Regions from separate parts of the Bacillus sp. EA-CB0995 genome, predicted to be linked through region 2. Evidence: predicted binding sites of a transcription regulator. Region 2 holds the regulator's gene; each other region holds the start of a gene.
What was found. The regulator Rex, encoded in region 2, represses fermentation and respiration genes when NADH is low (regulators of the CRP and FNR family bind a similar motif). The targets are predictions, from matches to a motif close to TTGTGAAATATTTCACAA.
Positions count from the first base shown of each region.

Region 1: pflB (formate C-acetyltransferase) is a predicted target of Rex. The motif match lies at 4,409-4,426, and genes of this name have one in related genera.
Region 3: arcA (arginine deiminase) is a predicted target of Rex. The motif match lies at 4,777-4,794, and genes of this name have one in related genera.

Region 1 is NZ_CP169269.1:4,263,848-4,271,874, forward strand. Features, by position in the region: gene ACEWFJ_RS21915 (diglucosyl diacylglycerol synthase) at 1-838, opposite strand, end outside; gene pflA (pyruvate formate-lyase-activating protein) at 1,252-1,983, opposite strand; gene pflB (formate C-acetyltransferase) at 2,048-4,297, opposite strand; partial or broken gene ACEWFJ_RS21930 (glycosyl transferase) at 4,637-5,313, opposite strand; gene ACEWFJ_RS21935 (hypothetical protein) at 5,295-5,438, opposite strand; gene ACEWFJ_RS21940 (hypothetical protein) at 5,449-5,643, opposite strand; gene ACEWFJ_RS21945 (DUF2642 domain-containing protein) at 5,661-6,062, opposite strand; partial or broken gene pyk (pyruvate kinase) at 6,292-7,700, shown strand; gene ACEWFJ_RS21955 (DsbA family oxidoreductase) at 7,778-8,027, opposite strand, start outside.
Region 2 is NZ_CP169269.1:18,209-26,235, forward strand. Features, by position in the region: partial or broken gene groL (chaperonin GroEL) at 95-1,740, opposite strand; gene groES (co-chaperone GroES) at 1,779-2,063, opposite strand; gene ACEWFJ_RS00080 (CPBP family intramembrane glutamic endopeptidase) at 2,434-3,162, shown strand; gene ACEWFJ_RS00085 (YdiK family protein) at 3,165-3,362, shown strand; gene ACEWFJ_RS00090 (redox-sensing transcriptional repressor Rex) at 3,389-4,018, opposite strand; gene ACEWFJ_RS00095 (ABC-F family ATP-binding cassette domain-containing protein) at 4,200-6,125, shown strand; gene tsaD (tRNA (adenosine(37)-N6)-threonylcarbamoyltransferase complex transferase subunit TsaD) at 6,433-7,449, opposite strand; gene rimI (ribosomal protein S18-alanine N-acetyltransferase) at 7,449-7,892, opposite strand; gene tsaB (tRNA (adenosine(37)-N6)-threonylcarbamoyltransferase complex dimerization subunit type 1 TsaB) at 7,904-8,027, opposite strand, start outside.
Region 3 is NZ_CP169269.1:4,365,647-4,373,673, forward strand. Features, by position in the region: gene arcC (carbamate kinase) at 1-822, opposite strand, end outside; gene arcD (arginine-ornithine antiporter) at 850-2,265, opposite strand; partial or broken gene argF (ornithine carbamoyltransferase) at 2,419-3,416, opposite strand; gene arcA (arginine deiminase) at 3,453-4,685, opposite strand; gene argR (arginine repressor) at 5,114-5,563, opposite strand; partial or broken gene ACEWFJ_RS22420 (BBE domain-containing protein) at 5,953-6,018, shown strand; gene ACEWFJ_RS22425 (amino acid ABC transporter ATP-binding protein) at 6,275-6,997, shown strand; gene ACEWFJ_RS22430 (ABC transporter substrate-binding protein) at 7,015-7,800, shown strand; gene ACEWFJ_RS22435 (amino acid ABC transporter permease) at 7,894-8,027, shown strand, end outside.

The DNA of each region.
Region 1 (8,027 bases), 220 kb from region 2:
TTGTAATCATACAAGAGGTAATACGGAACAATTCATCAATATTCTCTATATAACCGAATACTTTTAATGCATCTGGATTGCTTTCTTGTAATTGCAGCAAGTCCTCTTGCAATACTTTATTTTTCCCACAAACTACGGCTACCTGCAGATTAGGAACTGACATAAAGGATTGGCATAACTCTTTTACATTTCCTAACACTCCATGCGCTCCTGCTACAATAAGTAGAATCTTTTTGTCCCGTGACAAATCATACTTATCATACAATGTTTCTACATTGATGACCGCTTCAAAATTTTTACGAATCGGAATCCCTGTTGCTACAATTTGCTCAGCAGGTACGCCTACCTTTATCATAATGTCCTTCACATAATCTGTTGCAACAAAATAACGATCTACTTCTCGGTGAATCCATATTTTATGCAAGCAAAAATCGGTAACTACATTATAAACAGGTATAGAAATATCTGTTTGCTTTTTCAACTCTGGCACCGCAATGATTGGAAATGTATTAATAACAATATCGGGTTTTTCAGCATGCAATATCGCTTTTAAACGTTTTCGACCAAAATTGGCATACCATGATGCAATTTTTTTATCGTAAATTTTCTCAACACCATAATAAAATAAGCGGTATAGCTCTTTCCCAATTGTATAACTTTTTAAATATAAATATTTTGTAATGTCTGTTATAACAGGGTGCGATTCACCAAAAAGATCGCATACGATTACATCCTCAAGTCCTCTTTGACGAAATGTTTGTTCTAATGTTTTTGCCACTTGTATATGACCGTTACCATAATGTGCTGTTAATATTAAAACCTTGGGGTTTTTTATCAAACAAATCCACTCCTAGCTTTTTCGGTCTTTCATATTGCATCTGTCACAATATAAAAAACAATTTCCTTATGATTTTGCATGTTTGAATTCCAACAAATTTTCGTTGGATCTGTACCTGTCGTGGATATGCAAAGCATATGTTATTGACCCCTTAATCCCATCTGCTCATATCTTAAACATTATACTTTCCTATAACTGCTTTCGCAATAACTTGACTTTTATCTATACTCCAAGATACGCATTACATTATTTCTTAATTCTTTCTATTGTTTCGTTTTCCCTTTACATTTTTGTAAATTTATCCATATCGTTTCTTTACAAAAATAGACATTATGTAATCTTAGTATACTCTTTTCCTTATTTTTGCTCTACTATTTGTCAACAGAAAGCAAAAAGTCTAATCCACAATTGGATTAGACTGCTGCTAAAATATACTTTGCTTTTTGAATGCTTTCTTCCGTTGGAGGCTCTACTCCTTCAAGAGGATATTTATGACCTAACGCCTCCCATTTATAAACGCCTAACTTATGATATGGTAAGACTTCTACCTTTTGTACGTTATCAAGACTTTGGATAAAGGCTGCCAAATTTTCTAAGTCCTCTGTACCGTCTGTAATTCCAGGTACAAGTACATGACGCACCCAAATTGATTTCTTTTTATCTGATAAATAACGAGCAAATTGTAAAATATGTTCGTTCGGTTTTCCTGTTAATTTGCGATGTTTCTTCGAATCAATATGTTTCAAGTCAAGTAATACCAAATCTGTATATTCCATCAAAATATCTAATTTTCTTTGGAATTCTTCATCTTCAGAATAGCACCCTCCAGAAGAATCAATTGTCGTATGAATCCCGATCTCTTTACATTTCTTAAACAACTCAATCAAAAAATCTAACTGCAGTAAAGGCTCGCCGCCACTTACTGTAATACCACCGCCAGAAGCTTCTATAAAAGGAAGGTAACATGTAACATCCTGCATCACTTCTTCAACTGTTATTTCTTTCCCTTTACCAATCTCCCACGTATCCGCATTATGACAATATTGACAGCGTAATAAACACCCTTGTGTAAATATGACATAACGAATTCCTGGGCCATCAACAGTACCACAAGACTCTACAGAATGTATTCTTCCTTTTACCATGTTGCTTCCCCTCTATTGAAACAGCCTCCCTCTGTCTTCATGAGAACAGAGGGAAAGCTTTTACTTACATACTTTCGTGCATTGTACGGTTAATAACGTCAATTTGTTGTTCACGAGTTAATTTAATGAAGTTAACCGCATAACCAGATACACGAATTGTTAATTGTGGATATTTTTCAGGATGTTCCATTGCATCCATTAATGTTTCACGGTTAAATACGTTAATATTTAAGTGATGTCCTTCTTTTACTGCATATCCATCAAGCATAGATACTAAGTTGCGAACTTGTACATCATCTTCTTTTCCAAGTGCTTTTGGAATAATTGAGAATGTATTAGAAATACCATCTTGTGCATCTTCATATGGTAATTTCGCAACAGATAATAATGATGCTAGTGCACCTTTTGTATCACGACCATGCATTGGGTTTGCCCCTGGTGCAAATGGTTCTCCAGTACGACGACCATCTGGAGTATTACCAGTTTTCTTACCGTATACAACGTTAGAAGTAATCGTTAAGATTGACATTGTATGAACAGAATTACGGTATGTTTTATGTTTACGAAGTTTGTTCATAAATGTTTTTACAAGATTGACTGCAATTTCATCTACACGATCATCATTGTTACCGTATTTAGGGAACTCGCCTTCAATTTCAAAGTCAACTGCAACTCCGTTTTCATCACGAATTGGTTTTACTTTCGCATATTTAATTGCACTTAAAGAGTCAGCTACTACAGATAATCCAGCAATACCTGTTGCCATTGTACGAAGAATCTCTGTATCATGAAGTGCCATTTCAATGCGTTCATAGCTATATTTATCATGCATATAGTGAATTACATTTAATGTATTTAAATATAAACCTGCTAGCCATTCCATTGTCATATCAAATTTACGCATTACTTCTTCGTAATCTAATACTTCAGAAGTGATAGGTGCAAATTCAGGTCCAATTTGTTCTTTTGATTTTTCATCTTTACCGCCATTAATTGCATATAATAGTGTCTTAGCTAAGTTTGCACGAGCTCCGAAGAACTGCATTTGCTTACCGATTCTCATTGCAGACACACAACAAGCAATACCGTAATCATCGCCATACTCTGGGCGCATAATGTCATCATTTTCATATTGAATTGCAGATGTTTTAATAGACATTTTTGCACAGTAGTTTTTAAAGTTCTCTGGTAATTGTTTAGACCAAAGAACTGTTAAGTTTGGTTCTGGAGCTGGTCCTAAGTTGTCTAATGTATGCAAGAAACGGAATGAGTTTTTCGTTACTAATGGACGACCATCAAGTGCAATACCACCGATAGATTCTGTTACCCAAGTTGGATCACCAGAGAATAATTCATTATAATCAGGTGTTCTTGCAAATTTCACAAGACGTAATTTCATAATAAAGTGATCGACAATTTCTTGTGCCGCTTCTTCTGTCAATGTACCGTTTACTAAATCTCTTTCAATAAAGATATCTAAGAAAGTAGACGTACGGCCAAGACTCATTGCTGCACCGTTTTGTTCTTTAATTGCTGCAAGATAAGCGAAATATAACCATTGGAATGCTTCTTGTGCATTTGTTGCTGGCTTAGAAATATCAAAGCCGTGAGAAGCTGCCATTTGTTTTAATTCTTGAAGTGCACGAATTTGCTCAGATAATTCTTCGCGTAAACGCATTGTATCTTCGCTCATTACACCGCCCGTTAAATCCAAATCTACTTTTTTCGCTTCGATTAAACGATCTACACCGTACAATGCAACGCGGCGATAATCACCAATAATACGCCCACGTCCATATGCATCTGGAAGACCTGTAATAACGCCTGATTTACGAGCTGCTCTCATTTCAGGAGTATAAGCATCGAATACACCTTGGTTATGCGTTTTACGCCAGTCTCTGAAAATACGGCTTAGTTCTTTGTCCATTTCATATCCATAAGATTCACAAGCTTGCTCTGCCATACGAATACCACCGTATGGTTGTAATGAACGCTTAAATGGCTTGTCAGTTTGGACACCAACTACTTTTTCAATATCTTTATTTAAATATCCTGGGTCATGTGATGTAATAGAAGAAACAATTTTCGTATCCATGTCAAGGACTCCGCCATTGTCACGTTCTTGTTTTGTTAAATCCATTACTTGATCCCAAAGTTGTTTCGTCGCTTCTGTTGCTCCAGCTAAGAAGGATTCATCCCCCTGGTAAACGTTTATATTATTTAAAATGAAATTGCGAACATCAATCTCTGCTTTCCACTTTTCACCTTTAAAGCTTTCCCATGCGTTTTTTACATTTTCTAATACTTGAGTCATCCTAATCTCCTCCATTTTTTGATTAGTACAGGACTAAGATTTTTTGTATAACAGCTTATGTGCTTAGCATACTACTTTTTTGAAAAAATGAACGTTAAAGTTGTGACATGTTTGTGAAACAGTGAGCAAACTCCTATAGACATAGTGAAAACGTTATTGGAATCTTTATTGAATTAACCCCTTTTACTAATTTCTTTTTTGGGTATTCTAATAAAAGAATCCTTTTCTGCGGTATAAGAGTCATATCCATTTTAAACTGTAATACTCTTCCTTCCTATTCTGTTATAGTATTTTTAAAACAGAATAAAAAAAGGTGTACCTGTTTTAGCACACCTTTTTTTATTCTGTTTCTCTCTTACGTCCTCCATCATGAAAACCACCTCGAATGCCAAGTTCTACTATCACACATGACATCCCCTCTATGTAATCCTCAATACAGCTGGGGCATGCCCCTCCACTGCAAAATGTTCACTCGGCCGACTTCGATTCATTTAGTCTAAATCCACAAGAGGTAGAGAATCCTGCTAATATCGCCTTCACCTGTGCCACACATGGAAATAAGAAAGCATCAAATCCGATATATTCTAAACAAACCTTACTAAATGCATTTGGTACGGCTACCAGCGAACCTACACCTAAATCTTTTCGGCTACAAGCCAAGTTTAAAGCATATTTTAGTGCCGTAACAAGATGTAACGGTGCTCGTAAATCTAAATAATAATTTAAATCATTCAACGCCACGTCTTGTCCGTCCGCAATCGCTTTTGCAAAAGGATATAAATCCTTTGCAGGTATTGCAAAATCCCCATCAATAAATAGCAAGATATCCCCTCCCCTATAGAACGTCCCACATCATTTCCAAGCGTTTCTTCATAAATAATAGTTGTAGCCCCGCATTACTTTGCAATTGTCGCTGTCTTATCATTTAATCCATTAACAGCAACGATAATTTCAAGTGGCTCAATTTTACGTGTTTCTTGAATAACCGATGCAATCGTCATTTCTTCGTTTTGAACAGTCTCTTTATCCGCTCCATTCGCAACAACAATAATTTCATAAGGTTGTACTTTTTTACTTCTTCCAACACACCACCTATCGTTTGTGCTTCATTATGTGTTGGAATCACAACAGATACGCGCATGTTATTCCTCCTAACTATACAATCGAACATATGAAACAACTGGAATTCTTACAATAACATCTTCTAGTGGACCATAGGACGGAGCTGTTCGTATGACAATTACTCCATCTGTTACAGATAAAATACTCCCTGTTACAATTTCTCTAACAGTTACAACTTGAGCAAGTTGTCCCACATGAGACCGTAATGCATCAATAAACGACATTTTATTTCCCCCTTTCTCTATACCTCACGAATTGAAATAATACTTGAAAATGGTAATAAAATAGTTGCTCCAGTTAATTCTTGTAATGTTAAAAAGTCATCTCCTACTTGCGCAATGATACCTGTTAAACCTCCAACAGTTACAGTAATTTCGACCTCTTTTCCTAACAATTGTTCTGCAATTTCTTTAAATGGAGAAGCATTACATTCTTTTAAAATAAAACAAATAATGTTTTGAAATTCCTGAGATTTAATGTATTCTGCAACACCTTTTTTTGTATAAATTTCTATATACCGTGCAAACCGCGGTGAAAATATTTTTTCTTCCATAACAGGGATAAATTTCTTATATAAAAAGCAATCTAATTGTCTATCGACAACATGTGCAAACTTACGCCAATAATCTTTAAATAGAGACACTAGACTTTCCCCCTATATACATTTTGTTATATGGACAACTTGTTCACACTTATCAGCGTATACAGAAATAACACTTTTGGTGCTAAATAAACTACACATTTTCTATAAAACAAATCACATACCTATACATGAAGTACACATACAATTGCCAACATAATAAAGTGAAACTTCCAACAATAGGAGGATTTATTGTCCGCTAATATGTGGGTTAAAAAAGGAGGAATTTTATATGCGAAAAACAAAAATCGTTTGCACAATTGGACCTGCAAGTGAACAATACGAAACATTACTTTCTTTACTAGAATCTGGAATGAATGTGTCTCGGTTAAATTTTTCTCACGGAACACACGAAGAACATCAAGCGCGTATCAATACAATACGAAAAGCCGCAGCGGCAGCTAAAAAAATATTGCACTCTTACAAGATATTAAAGGACCAAAAATTCGAACCGATGAATTTGAAGGAGGACAGGCAGAACTGCTTGAAGGTACGACTGTTACCGTTTCAATGAAAAAAGTACTCGGAACATCTAAACAGTTTTCCGTCACATACGAAGGTCTATACGATGATGTAGAAGTAGGATCTCATCTATTACTTGATGATGGATTATTAGAGCTAGAAGTAATAGAAAAGGCAAATGGTGAGTTACAAACAAAAGTTATACATGGCGGGATAATTAAAGATCATAAAGGTGTGAACGTACCGAATGTAAAAATCCGCCTACCTGGTATTACGGAAAAAGATAAAAAAGATATTCTTTTTGGAATAGAGCAACATGTTGACTACATCGCCATCTCCTTTGTACGTAAAGCTGCTGATATTTTAGAAGTACGCGACATATTAGCGAAGCATAATGCCTCACATATTCGCGTCATCGCAAAAATTGAAAATCAAGAAGGAATTGATAATATAAAAGAGATTGTAGAAGTTGTGGATGGAATTATGGTTGCCCGCGGTGATATGGGCATTGAAATTCCAGCAGAATATGTACCGATTATCCAAAAAGAATTAATCCATACCTGTAATCTGCTCGGAAAACCAGTCATTACAGCAACGCAAATGCTGGATTCTATGCAAAGAAACCCAAGACCAACAAGAGCAGAAGCTTCAGACGTAGCAAATGCAATCTTTGATGGCACAGATGCGATTATGCTTTCAGGAGAAACAGCTGCCGGTGAATATCCAATAGAAGCCGTACAAATGATGAATAAAATCGCTCTGCAAGTAGAGGAGTCTTCTTTATTCCAAAGTCAAAAGCAATTGCTTCATGATAACCATAAACAAATAACAGAAACAATCAGTGCTGCTGCTGTCCAAGCAGCTTATTCCTTACAAGCAAAGGCAATTTTAACACCAACCAAAAGTGGTTATACAGCACAAATGATTTCAAAATATCGTCCGCACACTCCTATTATCGCAACAACATCTGAACAATCTGTTATGCAGCAACTCGCACTCGTATGGGGCGTACACCCATTTTTCACTACACCAAAACAAACGACAGATGAAGTAATTGAACAAGCATTATGTAACGCTAAAGAACAACAGCTGATCTCTACGCAAGATATTGTCATTGTAACAGCAGGTGTCCCTGTTAACGAACGTGGAACGACAAATCTGATGAAAATTGAAGTTGTAAAATAAAGTAAAACTTCCATCCGTGAGCCCGCTAATAAAGTAAAAGAGGCAGATGCACTACGTCATCTGCCTCTTTTTCACTCGCAACCCTCTATATTACATGTCATGCCATTTGAAAATGTTGCTTTTTCTTTTTTTAATTCCTGCTCGATTATAGCTTCTAATGCTTCTTTGTTACGTACACCTTGTACTACACTCTCGCCAATAACAAATGTCGGCACAGCTTGTACCCCTTGTTCGTAATAAGCATGATGTACAGCTTTTTGATGCGCTTCTTTATACGTACCATTCTCTAGTGCTTGACGAAATTCATTTTGATTTAATCCT
Region 2 (8,027 bases):
TAAAAGCACAAAAAAGACTACCTCCTTTAATTAAGGAAGTAGTCTTCTTCTTACTAACTATTTATACATTGAACAGCTTCACAGAAAGGGCAGATTACATCATGCCGCCCATACCGCCCATACCGCCCATGCCCATGCCGCCCATGTCAGGCATTCCAGCAGCACCAGCTGGTTCTGGTTTGTCAGCAACAACTGCTTCAGTTGTTAAGAACATCGCTGCAACAGATGCTGCGTTTTGAAGAGCAGAACGAGTTACCTTCGTTGGATCTACGATACCAGACTCAAGCATGTTTACCCACTCGCCTGTTGCTGCGTTGAAACCAACGCCTACTTTTTCACCTTTTAAGCGTTCTACAACAACAGAGCCTTCTAGACCAGCGTTGATTGCGATTTGACGAACTGGCTCTTCTAATGCACGAAGTACGATGTTGATACCTGTTGCTACGTCGCCTTCAGCTGCAAGACCAGCTACTTTAGTATATACGTTCATAAGTGCAGTACCGCCACCTGCAACAATACCTTCTTCTACTGCTGCACGAGTTGAGTTAAGTGCATCTTCAATGCGAAGTTTGCGCTCTTTCAATTCAGTTTCAGTTGCTGCACCTACTTTAATTACAGCCACGCCGCCTGCTAGTTTAGCAAGACGCTCTTGTAATTTTTCACGATCGAATTCAGAAGTTGTTTCTTCTAACTGCGCACGGATTTGACCAATACGAGCTTCGATTTGTTCTGTATTTCCTACACCTTCAACAATTGTTGTATTTTCTTTCGTTACAACAATTTTGCTAGCACGTCCTAAAGATGCGATAGTCGCAGATTTTAGGTCGCGTCCTAATTCTTCTGTAATTACTTCACCGCCAGTTAAGATAGCGATATCTTCTAGCATCGCTTTACGACGATCACCGAAGCCAGGAGCTTTAACAGCTACTACGTTGAACGTACCACGAAGTTTATTTACTACTAATGTAGCTAACGCTTCGCCTTCTACGTCTTCAGAGATGATAAGAAGTGGTTTACCTTGTTGTACCACTTGCTCTAATACTGGTAAGATTTCTTGAATGCTAGAAACCTTTTTATCAGTAATTAAGATAAATGGGTTATCAAGAACTGCTTCCATTTTATCAGAATCAGTAATCATGTAAGGAGAAGCATATCCACGATCGAACTGCATACCTTCTACTACATCTAATTCTGTTGTGAAACCTTTAGATTCTTCTAATGTAATAACGCCGTCGTTACCAACACGCTCCATCGCTTCTGCAATTAATTGTCCTACTTCTTCGTCAGCAGCAGAAATAGCAGCTACTTGTGCGATAGAAGATTTACCTTCGATTGGTTTAGAGATTGTTTTTAATTCTTCAATTGCTGCTACAACAGCTTTTTCAATACCTTTACGAAGACCCATTGGGTTCGCACCAGCTGTTACGTTCTTTAAACCTTCACGAATCATCGCTTGTGCTAATACAGTTGCAGTTGTCGTTCCGTCACCAGCTACATCATTTGTTTTGCTAGCAACTTCTGCTACTAGTTTTGCACCCATGTTTTCAAATGCATCTTCTAATTCGATTTCTTTTGCAATTGTTACACCGTCATTTGTAATAAGCGGAGAACCGAATTTTTCTCAAGTACAACGTTACGACCTTTTGGTCCAAGCGTAACTTTTACTGCGTTTGCAAGAGTGTCGACACCGCGAAGCATCGAACGACGTGCTTCTTCACTAAATTTAATATCTTTTGCCATAATATTTGACCCCCTTGAATTTTTAAAGATTTATATAATTAACTGATAACTGCTAAAATGTCGCTTTCACGTAAAATTAAGTATTCTGCACCTTCGTATTTTACTTCAGTACCTGCATATTTTGAGAAGATAATACGATCGCCTACAGCTAACTCTAAAGCAACACGCTCACCATTTTCAAGCACACGACCAGTACCAACTGCCACTACCTTACCTTCTTGTGGTTTTTCTTTTGCAGTGTCTGGTAATACGATACCACTTGCTGTTTTTTCTTCTGCTTGAACAAGTTCAATTACAACGCGATCACCTAATGGCTTTAGCATGAACAATAACCTCCTCAATTTACTATGTAAATTTTATGTTTATTAGCACTCAAACACTTCGAGTGCTAACACACTTATTATAATAAAGAATCTCATTTTCTTTTGCAAGTGAAAAAACGTAATTTTTCGGAAAACTATTTTACATCCTCTTCAGTCTTTCCATAAGCTTCTCTTCTTTACCTGATGAGTAGCGTAATAATATAAATCCTTGGCTTCATGGAAGATCGGCACTGATAGAAGATTCTATTTGATATTCCATCGTTTTTCCCTCTTCTCCTATGTTACAATAAGAAGATGCCATAAGTTGTTTTCTCTATGGATAGAGCATTTTCCTTTTTCATTACAAAAAATTTAAAAAGGAGTTACGAAATTGAAGAGACAATACTGGTGGGTTGTTGTTACATATATTTTAATGCAATTATCAGGTGTAATTGGAGGGTGGCTCCTTTTAAAAAGCGGAATATACAACAATGGAAACAGGAGCTTTCAAGAAGAGGTTCAATTGGCAACTGCACATTGGGGAATAATTAGCTTCTTTGTCGCTCTTATCATTATCCTTCTGATATTACGCAACGATACACAATCAGAAAAATGGGATCGGGAAAGAACAAACATTCCCGCTACAATAGGATGGATTATTTTGGGGGTTTTTCTTGCTTTATTTGCCCAAGTAATTGCTGGCACAATTGAAACACAAATTTTTAAAGTTAAACCTGAATCTGAAAATACACAAAACATTATCGAGATTATAAAAGCTGCTCCATTATTTATGATTGTTTCTTCTATATTCGCTCCCATTCTTGAAGAAATTGTATTTAGAAAGATTCTATTTGGAACACTATATAAACGATATAACTTCTTTATCGCAGCAATTGTGAGTTCACTTATATTTGCTTTAATTCATTTTGACCCTACACATTTATTAGTGTATATTTCCATGGGGCTTGTTTTTTCATTTTTATATGTAAAAACAAAACGAATTATTGTACCTATTATGGCTCACGTTATGATGAATACAAATGTTATGTTAATTACATTTGTACTTCACCCATACATAGAAAAAGCTGAAAAATTGCAAGGATTCATCGGAGGATTTTAAACATGCGAACTTCACCATTTGTTATGGCAACTTTGTATTTTCTTCTTGGGTGTATTTTTACATACTTAGCAATTACAAGTGTTGAAGATACAATTTGGAACTTTTATACAATATTACTTGCTATAATGGCAACAGTTGATTTTAATTTGGCACTTCGCCTTCTTTTTTCTAAACCGAAAAAAGGTAGTATGAAGAAATAATAAGAACGCAGGGAATTCCTGCGTTTTTATTGTGGGTAATTTTTTAAAAAGTACACAAGCGTTTGTAATTCTACCGCTAAATCGATATGATGAATTCGAATATGTTCTAATATATTTAACCTAGCAGGTGTAAAGTTTAAAACACCTTGTATACCAGTATGCGATAAGCGATCTGCTACAGCTTGTGCAACAGAAGCAGGTACTGTTAATATTGCCACTTTTATATCATCGGATAATTTCTCTTCTAATTCATCCAGGTGATATACTGGAATTCCTCCGATTTCTTTTCCAACTTTCTCTTCATCAACGTCAAATGCCATCTCAATTTTTGTATTATTATTTTTCGTAAAATTGTAATGTAAGAAAGCTGTCCCTAAATTACCTACCCCTATTAGTGCTACACGCGTTACATCATCTTGATCAAGTGTTTCGCGGAAAAACGACAATAAATAATTTACGTTATAGCCGTATCCCTTTTTCCCTAATGCCCCAAAGTATGAAAAATCTCTTCGAATCGTCGCCGAATCCACTTTCACCGCTTCACTTAATTCTGCAGATGATACGCGTTGCTTACCAGATAACGATAAGTTTTGGATAAATCGATAGTATAGAGGCAATCTTTTGGCAGTCGCCTGCGGAATTTTAGGCTGCTCCATGCAACCCCTCCTCTCTTCCTATCTGTTCAAGTGATTGAAACATGTACGGAAGTTTAGCATTGAAAGTTTTCCCTGTATAATAGAGAGAGAACTTCTCTATTATGTTCAACTATACACTATTTTTAGTATGATTGAGAAATATAATCATGGCAAAGTTAAGAAATTATTTGAGGTGAAAACATTGATTCTACTACAAGTGAATAACCTTTCCAAGTTATACGCCGCTGAAGTGATTCTTTCAAACATTAAGTTAGAGGTACAGACGCGTGATCGCATTGCACTTGTCGGCCGTAACGGCGCTGGAAAGTCTACATTATTAAAGATTATTGCGGGAGAACTATCCCATGACAGCGGAGAAATTATTAAACCGAAAGATGTATCTATCGGTTACTTAGCACAGCACACTGGTCTTGAAACATCATTAACCATTTGGGATGAAATGCTAACGGTATTTCTCGACTTGCAACGCATGGAGAAAGAACTCCGAAGGCTAGAACAAGAAATGGGGAAAGAAGAAAATTTCACAAATGTCACTGTACACGAAAGATTGTTAGCAGAGTATGATCGCCTGCAATTAGATTATAAAAATAAAGGCGGCTACCAATACGAAGCTGATATTCGCTCTGTTTTAAGCGGACTTGGCTTTCCTTCTGAGACACACGGAACTACAATCTCCACTTTAAGTGGTGGGCAAAAAACTCGTTTAGCTCTTGGCAAATTATTACTAACAAAACCAGATTTGCTTATTTTGGATGAGCCAACCAACCATCTAGATATCGATACATTAACGTGGCTGGAACAATATTTACAAGGCTATCCTGGTGCTATTTTAATCGTTTCACACGATCGATACTTTCTAGATAAACTCGTAACACAGGTGTATGAAATCTCTAATAAACAAAGTCGAAAATACACGGGGAACTACAGTAAGTATTTAGAACTTAAAGCATCGCTATACGAACAAGAAATGAAGCGTTATGAGAAACAGCAAGAAGAAGTCACAAAGTTACAAGACTTCATTCAAAAAAATATCGCCCGCGCTTCCACAACAAAACGGGCACAAAGTCGCCAAAAACAATTAAATCGTATGGAGCTTATGACAAAACCACTCGGTGATACAAAATCTGCTTCTTTCCACTTTGATATCGATAGGCAAAGTGGCAATGATGTACTACAAGTAAAAAATATCACAATTGGTTATAATAACGAGCCAATCATTGAGCACATTCATTTCCAATTAACGAGAGGTGATAGTGTTGCACTTGTAGGTCCAAATGGAATCGGAAAATCCACTTTATTAAAATCTCTTGTGGATAAACTTCGTCCTTTAAACGGCAGTTTTTCATTCGGCTCTAACGTTTCTATTGGATATTATGACCAAGAACAAGCAAACTTAACATCATCAAAACGCGTATTAGATGAACTTTGGGATGATTACCCGCTGCAACCAGAAAAAGAAATCCGCACAGTACTTGGAAACTTTTTATTTTCTGGTGATGATGTTTTAAAGCCAGTCTCTTCTTTAAGTGGTGGACAAAAAGCACGTTTAGCTCTTGCAAAACTGATGATGCAAAAATCAAATGTGCTTATTTTAGATGAACCGACAAACCATTTAGACTTAAGTAGTAAAGAAATATTAGAAAATGCTCTTATTGATTTTCCAGGAACTATTTTATTTGTTTCTCATGACCGCTATTTCATTAATCGCATCACCACAAAAGTTATTGAATTGTCAACAGATGGGGCAGAGGAATATCTAGGCGATTACGATTATTATATAGAAAAGAAAAATGAAATGTTAGAGCGGGCAGAACTTGAAGAACAAGAAACGAATAAACCTGTACAAAAACAAGTGGCGCAAGAAAAATTAAATTATATTGAAGAAAAAGAACGTAAAAAGCAAGAGCGCCAACGTACGCGTAGAATTGAGGAATTAGAAGAAAACATTGCTGCAATGGAAGAGCAAATCGCTACATTAGAAGAACAACTTTGTCTGCCTGAAGTATATGCTGATTACGAAAGAGCAAGTGATATTACAGCAGAAAAACAAACACTACAAGAGCAATTAGAAGCATGTATGGAAGAATGGGAAGAATTACAAATATAAAAAATAAAAAGGTCAGCAGTTACGCTGACCTTTTTATTTATCCACAGTGTTATTCACATATTCAATTTCATATTATCAAGATAAATATTAATTTCCCCACATTATCCACAAATAAAATAATATTTATCCACAGGTTATACTCACAAAAAAACCTATATTATCAACAGATAATATAGGTTTTATCCACAGGTTGTGGTTAATTATGTGTATAAAGTGAAACTTTCATCTGTGGCCCCACTAACATTTAACTAAACTTCTCTTCTTTACCGAAGGCGAAAAATCTACTCTCTCATTAAACGCGGAATAACTATGATTCAATATCCAAGCCAGGATTTGCATTTAATGCTAATGTTGCCCTCTTTCCTTGCTCATATGCAATCGTACCAGCTGCAGCAATCATAGCAGCGTTATCTGTGCATAAAGATAACGGTGGAATAATAAGCTCTATATCGTTTTTATTTGCAAACTCCTCTTCTAGTCGAGCCCGCAATCCTTTATTTGCCGCAACTCCTCCAGCAAGAAGCACTTGCTTCACGCCATACTCCTCCGCTGCTCGTACTGTTTTTGTTACTAACACATCAATTACACTTGCCTGAAAACTTGCAGCTAAATCTTCAGGTGTTAGTTCCTCTCCGCGCTGCTTAGCGTTATGCACAGTGTTAATAACTGCGGATTTTAAACCACTAAAACTAAAATCATAAGAATCTGGTTCAAGCCATGCACGAGGCAGATCGATTGTCGGCTCTCCTTCATGGGCAAGACGATCAATGTGCGGTCCACCTGGATATGGCAATGATAACGTACGTGCCACCTTGTCGTATGCCTCTCCTGCAGCATCATCTCTTGTTTCGCCAATTACTTCAAATGAACCATGCTCTTTCATATAAACAAGCTCTGTATGTCCACCAGATACAACGAGAGACAATAATGGAAACTGCAGTTCTTGTACTAAGCGATTTGCATAAATATGACCAGCAATATGATGCACGCCAACCAACGGGATACCATGTGCAAAAGCTACCGCTTTTGCTGCATTCACACCAATTAACAATGCCCCAACAAGGCCTGGCCCCTCTGTAGCAGCAATTGCATCAATATCTTCAAACGTAATTTGCGCTTCTTTTAACGCTTCTTCTAATACAACCGTTATTTGTTCCACATGGTGACGAGATGCAATTTCCGGAACAACCCCACCAAAACGTTTATGACTTTCAATTTGCGAAGCTACAATGTTCGCTAAAATTTCTCGTCCATTTTTCACAACTGCTACAGCTGTTTCATCACAGCTTGTTTCAATACCCAGTATAATTGTATCTTTTTTCATCATAAGTTCACCCACATTACAAGACCATCTTCATAATTGTCTGTATAGTATCTTTTGCGAATTCCGCCATTTTGAAAACCAAATTTCCGATATAACTTTTTTGCAACTTCATTTGAAACACGCACTTCAAGTGTCATCGTATTTGCTCCAAGAGCTCTCGCTTTGTTCATTACTTCTTGTAATAACACTTCTCCGAGCCTTTGACCACGGTATTGTGGTAATACCGCAATGTTCGTAATATGTGATTCATCAAGAACGACCCAAAGTCCGCAATAACCTAGAATTCCTTCCTCTGTTTCCAGTACAACGTAGTGTGCATACTCATTCATTTTTAATTCTCGTTCAAATGCTTCGGCAGTCCAAGGAGTCGCAAATGAAGCTTCTTCAATCGCAACAATTTGCGGAATATCCTCTTCCTTCATATTTCTAAATGTAATGTTCATTCATAAAACCCCTATTTCGTTTGACTTTCTAACCATTTTGCCTCTGCTTCTGCCAAACGAAGGTAACTTGGAACGAATGTATGCACAGATTGCTCTTCTTTCTGTAAGCCCAAGAAAGCTAATTCACTTGGGCGT
Region 3 (8,027 bases), 120 kb from region 2:
CATGCTGCCTGCTGCAAATTGGTTATCTTGTATATATTGTTCTAGTTCGTCAACTGTAACATTCTCTAATTTCTTTTGATTTGGTTTATTAAAGTTTATATATACATGATCAACAGCAGTTAAAATAACAAGAATATCAGCATCTACTAATTCAGCTAATTTTTGAGCTGCAAAATCTTTATCTATAACAGCCTCAGTTCCTTTTAATCCATCGTCCGAATCTATAACTGGAATTCCGCCTCCTCCAACAGCAATGACAATATCCCCGTCCTCCACTAATGCATTAATTACTTTATGTTCATGAATACTCACTGGTTTTGGTGATGGTACAACTCGCCGCCATCCACGCCCGGAATCTTCTTTAAATGTAGCTCTTGTTGTCTCCATTAATTTTCGTGCTTCTTCTTCCGTATAAAAGGGACCAATTGGTTTTGTTGGATTTTTGAACGCCTCATCCTTTTCATCTACTACAACCCGAGTTATAACCGTTACTACATCTTTTTCTATATTGCGCTTTTTCAAAGCCTTTTCAATTGCATTTTCCATCCAATATCCAATCATCCCTTGACTCATTGCACCGCAAGTATCTAATGGCATTGCGGGGGTTTTTTCCGTTTCCGCTGCTTTTTGCTGCAATAAGATGTTACCTACTTGCGGACCATTCCCATGTGCTATAACAACATCTACATTATTTTCCATAATTTTAACTAATTGTTCTGCCGTTCTTTCCAAAGCTTCCTGTTGTGCTTGTGCAGTAGCATCCCCAGATTGTATTGCGTTTCCTCCCAATGCAACAACGATTTTTTTCTTTTCATCTTTCAACCCTCCAATTCCTTTTCAAAAGAGTTTTTAAAGAGTAATACTACCTGTAGCCAATTGATAAATTGCAAACAGTGCTAAAGCTCCAATGACTATCGAGGAGACAAGCTCGACACGAGTAAATATTTGTTTTGGACTTGTTTGCTTTTGAACTTTGTAAAAGATAAAAATTCCTGGTGCATACAGTATCATAGTCAGCAATAAATAATCTAAACCTGCTGCATAAACTAACCAAATCGCATACATACTCGCAACTAAACCAATTACGATATTTTTTGTTCGATCGTTCTGTTCAGACTGCAAACTATACTTAAATTGATAGAATGCTGAAAAAGCATAAGGAATTAAAATTGCAGAGGAAGCGAGAGAAAATGCAAAATGATAAGCTTGATCTGAAACAACAAATGTCAACAAGAAAACTTGAATCAGACCATTTGTTAACCATAATGAATTAACAGGAGCTTTATTTTTATTTTCCTTCGCAAACCATTTTGGAAATACGCCGTCTTTAGCAGCCAAATAAGGAATTTCAGATGCTAGTAACGTCCATCCTAACCAAGCACCTAATACAGAAATAATTAAACCTAAATTAATAAAGATAGCTCCCCATTTTCCGACAATGCTTTCAAATACATATGCCATTGCTGGACTTTTCAAATTTGCAACATCAGCCTGCTTCATAATCCCTAAAGATAATAGTGTCAGGAGAATGTAAATAATGAGAGTCCCTATTAATCCAATAACAGTTGCTTTCCCGACATCACTTCGACTTTTTGCACGACTCGATAAGACTACAGCTCCTTCTACTCCAATAAATACCCAAAGCGTTACAAGCATTGTACTCTTAACTTGACTTCCTACATCCGCCCAAGAAAAAGTAGCACTTTGTCCCCAGAATCCATCTAAGAAAATATCAATATGAAAAGCAAATATCCCTACAACAATAAATACAAAGACAGGTACTAACTTTGCTATTGTCGTTACTAAATTTACAAGTGCTGCTGATTGTACACCGCGTAAAATCAACATATGAACACACCATAGTAATATACTTGCTCCAATAATTGATGCTACATTTTGCCCCCCTTCAAAAACTGGAAAAAAATAACCTAGTGAAGCAAATAATAACGTACCGTAAGCTACATTTCCGAGCCAAGCGGATAGCCAGTATCCCCAAGCACTATTAAACCCCATAAAATTACCAAATCCAGCTTTTGCATAACTAAAAATTCCACCATCTAGATCTGGCCTTTTAACTGTTAAGTTTTGAAACGCTAATCCAAGTGAAACCATTCCGATACCTGTTATAATCCAACCAATAATAATTGCACCTGCACCTGCACCCTTTGCCATATCACTTGCTAGGTTAAATGCTCCGCCTCCGATCATGGAGCCTACCACAAGAGCGGTCAAAGTAAACAGTCCTAATTTCTTTTCTTCACCCATTACACTCACCTCTCTTTTATCAGATAGGAATAAACAACAGTAGTGAATGATTGTATATAAAGTGAAACTTCCATCAGTGGGGATTTGTCCATCCCTCACTGGCAGAAAGCTCTCACCAATAGCTGGATAAAGAAGGAGGAATCTCCTCCTTCTTTATTCCATATCTCCTAAAGTAGCTGCCATAACCGCTTTAATTGTATGCATTCTATTTTCCGCTTGATCAAATACTTTTGAATGCTTACTGCGGAATACTTCATCACTTACTTCCATTTCTTTTATGCCGTATTTTTCATATATTTCCTCTCCATACATTGTTTCCGCGTCATGAAACGCAGGTAAACAATGTAAGAAAATCATATTTTCATTCCCGGTCTTTTCAATCATTTTCATATTTACTTGATATGGTTTAAGAAGTTCAATACGTTCAGCAAATTTATCTTCTTCTCCCATAGATACCCATACATCTGTATAGATAACATCTGCACCTGCAACAGCTTCTTCCACGTTGCTCGTTACGATTACCCGGTCACTATATTTTTTAGCAGTATCAATGATTTCCTGTGCTGGGAATAATGATTCTGGAGTACAAATGCGTACTTCCATTCCTACCATCGAACCGCCAACTAACAAGCTATTCGCCACATTGTTACGTCCATCTCCGACGTAGACGAGCTTAACATCCTTTAATTTTCCGAGGTGTTCTTTTATTGTTAACAAATCTGCAAGTGTTTGTGTTGGATGCCACATGTCTGTTAAGCCATTCCATACTGGTACACCTGAATTGTTTGCTAGAGATTCTACTGTTGCATGTGCAAATCCACGGAACTCAATACCGTCAAACATACGTCCTAAAACTCTCGCTGTATCTTCAACAGATTCTTTTTTCCAAGCTGAATATCATTTTTACCTAGGTATTCAGGATTTGCGCCTAAATCCGTGCACGCTACCGTAAATGCACAACGTGTACGAGTTGAAGTTTTTTCAAATAAAAGGGCAACATTTTTGCCTTCTAAATAATGATGTGGGATACCATGTTTCTTTTTCTCTTTTAATTCTGCCGCTAAATCAATAAGATATAACAATTCTTCTTCTGTAAAATCTTTTTCAGCAAGAAAACTTCTTCCTTTTAAGTTTGGTTTTGTCATCATCATCATCATCATTCATCCCTACTTTCTCCTGTATTTATCCTAGATATCTTTTCGAACAATCGGCATACTCATGCAACGTGGACCCCCACGGCCGCGAGACAATTCCGAGCTTAATACTTCAACAACCTCTACACCATGTTCACGTAATAAAGCATTTGATACATAGTTGCGATCATATGTAACAACTACTCCCGGTGCAATTGCTAATGTATTAGATCCATCGTTCCATTGTTCACGAGCAGAAGCAATCGCATCTCCTCCTCCGCAAGGAATAAGAACCAATTCACTCAAACCTAATACTTCTTTTAAAGCCTGAGTTAAAGAAGTACGATGTGTGATTTTGAGAACTTCTTCACTCTCTCCTTTTTCCAAAATATAAATATTCATATTTCCTTTTGGACCTTGAATAGCTGGATGAATTGTAAATTTATCATAATCAACCATTGTAAATACTGTATCTAAATGCATAAATGCACGACATTTTGGAATCTCTATTGCTAGTACTTTCTTAATCTTATTTTGACGACTAAATAAATTTTTCGCCAAGCGTTCAATCGCTTTAGCCGATGATCTAGCAGATACGCCAATCGCAATTGTTTCTTCATTTAAGATAAGCTCGTCGCCGCCTTCAATTGGAAACTTATAATCACGATCTAACCAAACTGGTACATTGTGACTCGCAAAGCGTGGATGATGTTTAATGATATATTCCATAAACAATGATTCACGTCTCCGTGCTGGTTCTCTCATTTTGTTAATTGTTAAACCGCCACCTATACTAGCTGCTGGGTCACGAGTAAAATATAAATTTGGCATTGGATCTAAATAAAATGGGTAATGATCTTCCATTAATTCATACAGGTGGGTTTTTTTACTAGTTTCAATTTCGTTTTTACGTACGCCCCCCATAATTTTCTCAATCATTTCTTCATTTGAAAAGGAAAGTAAATATTCTTTTAAAGTCTGATATGCACCATTTACGTCAGCCTGTCCTTCTTTTAAAATACGATCAACAAATTCTTCACGAAGTTTTTTATCAACTAACGCCTCAGCTGCTAGTTTTTCTAAATAAAGAACTTCAACACCCCGATTGCGTAATGTTTGCGCAAAATAATCATGTTCTTTTTGAATAATTGGTAAATATGGAATATCGTCAAATAATAATTGTTGCAAATAATCTGGCGTTAAGTTTTCCACTTCTTTACCAGGACGTTTTAGTAAAACCGTTTGTAATTCTCCAATTTCTGAAGTAACATGTATCGGATGCTTCATTTGTTGTACCTCCTTTTAAATTCATTTGATGTCTTACAATTACATAATAAACAGAATGCACATATCGCTTTGTGAAAACGCCAACAATACTAGGTGAAATATTTCACAAATTATTTTGTAAAAAGTATAGCTAATCGTATTTTTATAAGATACTTCATCTCATAATTAAATAACTAGCTTTATATTATGTATATTAAATGTATAATAGCGTCCTATTTTATGTTAAAAATTTTTATTTCATATTAGCGGAAAGTAATTGTTCTACCTCAAAATTCAGCAAACACAAAGAAGTTAAATTAGGAAAATCCCGATTGATGAGAACTCATAATTAATAACAATAAAACCGCTCCATTAATTAAAATTTTACTGTTTCATTTTATAAAAATAAAAAAGACTGTTCTAATTTGCATTAGAAACAGCCTTCTCATTTACATAATCAAATTCAATCTACCTTTTAGAATCTCCCTATCTGCTTTTGATCGAGAAATTACAAGACATGTATCATTCCCACATATACATCCTATTTTTTCTTTCCAGTCTAAAGAATCAAATAAAACACCGATAATATGAGCATTTCCAGGCAGAGTTTTTATAATAATCAGTTGTTCTATATAATCGATTTTTACAACAACCTCTCTTATTTTTTTCTTTAGCTGTATATCTGCTCGCTGGTTCTCTTCTGTAAAAATCTTATATATTACCAGCCCTTTTGAAGAGGCTACCTTTACTAAATTTAATTCATGAATATCTCGAGAAATAGTTGCTTGTGTAACAAATACATCACGGTGCTCTAACAACTCTACCAATTTTTCTTGTGTATCTATTTCATTCTCTCTCACCAATTGTTTAATTAGTTGTTGTCTTTTCTCTTTTTTCATGAAAGACACTCCTTCTAATATTATAGCTTTATTATATCTTGCTATAATTTCCTTCTGAAAGAGACAAAGATAAATGTTGCGGAAACGTTCATATTTTTACTTTTTATAACAATTTTTTCTATAATTTATAAAAAAGAGAGCCAATTATATTGGCTCCCATTGAAATCGCTGCTGCTAATCCAAGCCCTACTATTTTTTTTATATCAATTAATCTCCTTTTAACTTTTCTATTCAACTTTATTTCAAAAAAATATTTTTATAGTTTTCGTTTTCTTTAACTACAGCAGTAACCTGTTCTTTTTTGATGGCCTTCCTGCCTAATTTCATTCTATCCAACAAAAAGCGCAATCACTATCGAGTTACATTCCAATAACATTGCACTTCTGTAAGCAAGATATGACCATCATAATGTCTTTCGTTTTCCTCAAAGCATTCCACCGCTTACAAAAAAATAAAAAGGAAGAATGATACATCGCTCTTCCTTCTATATGTTGTTATCTATATTTTTTATCATAAATAGATATATCAATTTTTAAAATAAATAATTAAATTTTGAAGTAAATACTTATTTCTCTCAATGACACTGTGTAATATACGACCAGTTATAATCCCCTTAAATTTTTAACGAAAAATAAAGGAATATGACAATTTATGACTAATTACCAAGAACAAGGTATTTTTATACACCTGGATTTCATTGGAGGGAGATGCATGATACAGGTTCAAAATCTGACAAAATCTTTTGGTTCTTTAAGCGTGCTCAAAAACGTCAATTTACACGTGCAAGAAAAAGAAGTTGTCGTCTTAATTGGTGCAAGCGGTTCAGGGAAAAGTACATTACTGCGTTGCTTAAATTTCTTAGAGCTGTATGATGATGGAGAAATTTCGATACAGGGTGAACAAATCCATCCAAAACGTACAAATCTAAACAAAGTTCGAGAAGATGTCGGCATGGTTTTTCAACATTTTAATTTATTTCCTCATATGACCTCACTAGAAAACATCATTGAAGCTCCTATTCACGTCAAGAAGTTAGACAAAACAAAAGCAACAAGCATTGCCTACGAATTGTTAGGAAAAGTCGGATTGCAAGATAAGGCTAACGTAACACCCGATCTTTTATCAGGTGGCCAAAAACAACGAGTTGCTATTGCAAGAGCACTCGCAATGAATCCGAAAATTATGCTATTTGACGAACCTACCTCAGCTCTCGATCCTGAACTCGTCGGAGAAGTACTACAAGTTATGAAAGACCTCGCAAAAGAAGGTATGACGATGATTATCGTCACGCATGAAATGGGATTTGCCCGTGATGTAGCTGACCGCATCATTTTTATGGATGACGGACAAATCGTAGAGGATGCACCTCCAGAACAGTTTTTCACCGCTCCGTCAAATAAACGCGCACAGCAATTTTTACGAAACATTATATAAACATTGGAGGAGTCTTTATGAAACGACATATGCTTAAAGTAATAGCAGCGATTGCATTATGTGCTTCTTTAGTATTAAGTGCCTGTAGTAAAGAAAGTAGCACTACATCAGCAGATGGAAAGCAAGAATTTCGCTATGCAATGAGTGGTTTATATAAGCCGTTTAACTATAAAGAAAACGGCAAGCTTGTCGGCTTTGACGTCGAAATTGGTGAGGCACTTGCTAAAAAAATGAATATGAAGGCTGTTCCTGTAACAAATCCTTGGGAAACACTCATACAAGGTCTGCAAGCAAAAAAATATGATGTAATTCTAGGAAGTATGGCCATTACAGAAGATCGTCTCAAAGCAGTTAATTTTACGAATCCATATTATCGCTCTGGGGCACAAATTTTCGTTACAAAAAATAACACATCAATCTCCTCCGCTGAAGATTTAAAAGGGAAAAAAGTAGGTGTCGTAAAAGCAAGTACATTCAAAACACTTGTTGCCAAGCAGACAGATCAAATTACAGAATACGATAGCGACATTACAGCTCTTATGGATTTAGAACCAGGACGAATTGATGCTGTTGTCACAGATCAAATGGTAGGTCTTCGTATGATGAAAGAAGGAAAATCAAATATAAAAGATGCTGGTAAACCATTATCTCTTGATGAAATGGCCATTGCAGTTCGCAAAGATGATAAAGAATTAATGGAAAAATTAAATAAAGCATTAGATGAAATCATTCAAGATGGTACGTATGAAAAAATCAGTAAAAAGTGGTTTGGTCGTAACATTCTAGGTGAGAAAGCAGAATAGATTTTTTGTGCATAAGTAGTGCCCCGCACCTTTCATTGGGGCATTGCTATCATATTCGTAAAATGAAAATCAACTCATATAGAGGTGATACTAATGATCGATATTTTCATATCTACATATCCAACGTTCCTAAAAGCAATTGTTCTGACACTACAATTAACAATAACTTCCTTATTACTTGGATGCCTAGTTGGACTATTATTTGCTTTTTTTCGTATTTCAAATAG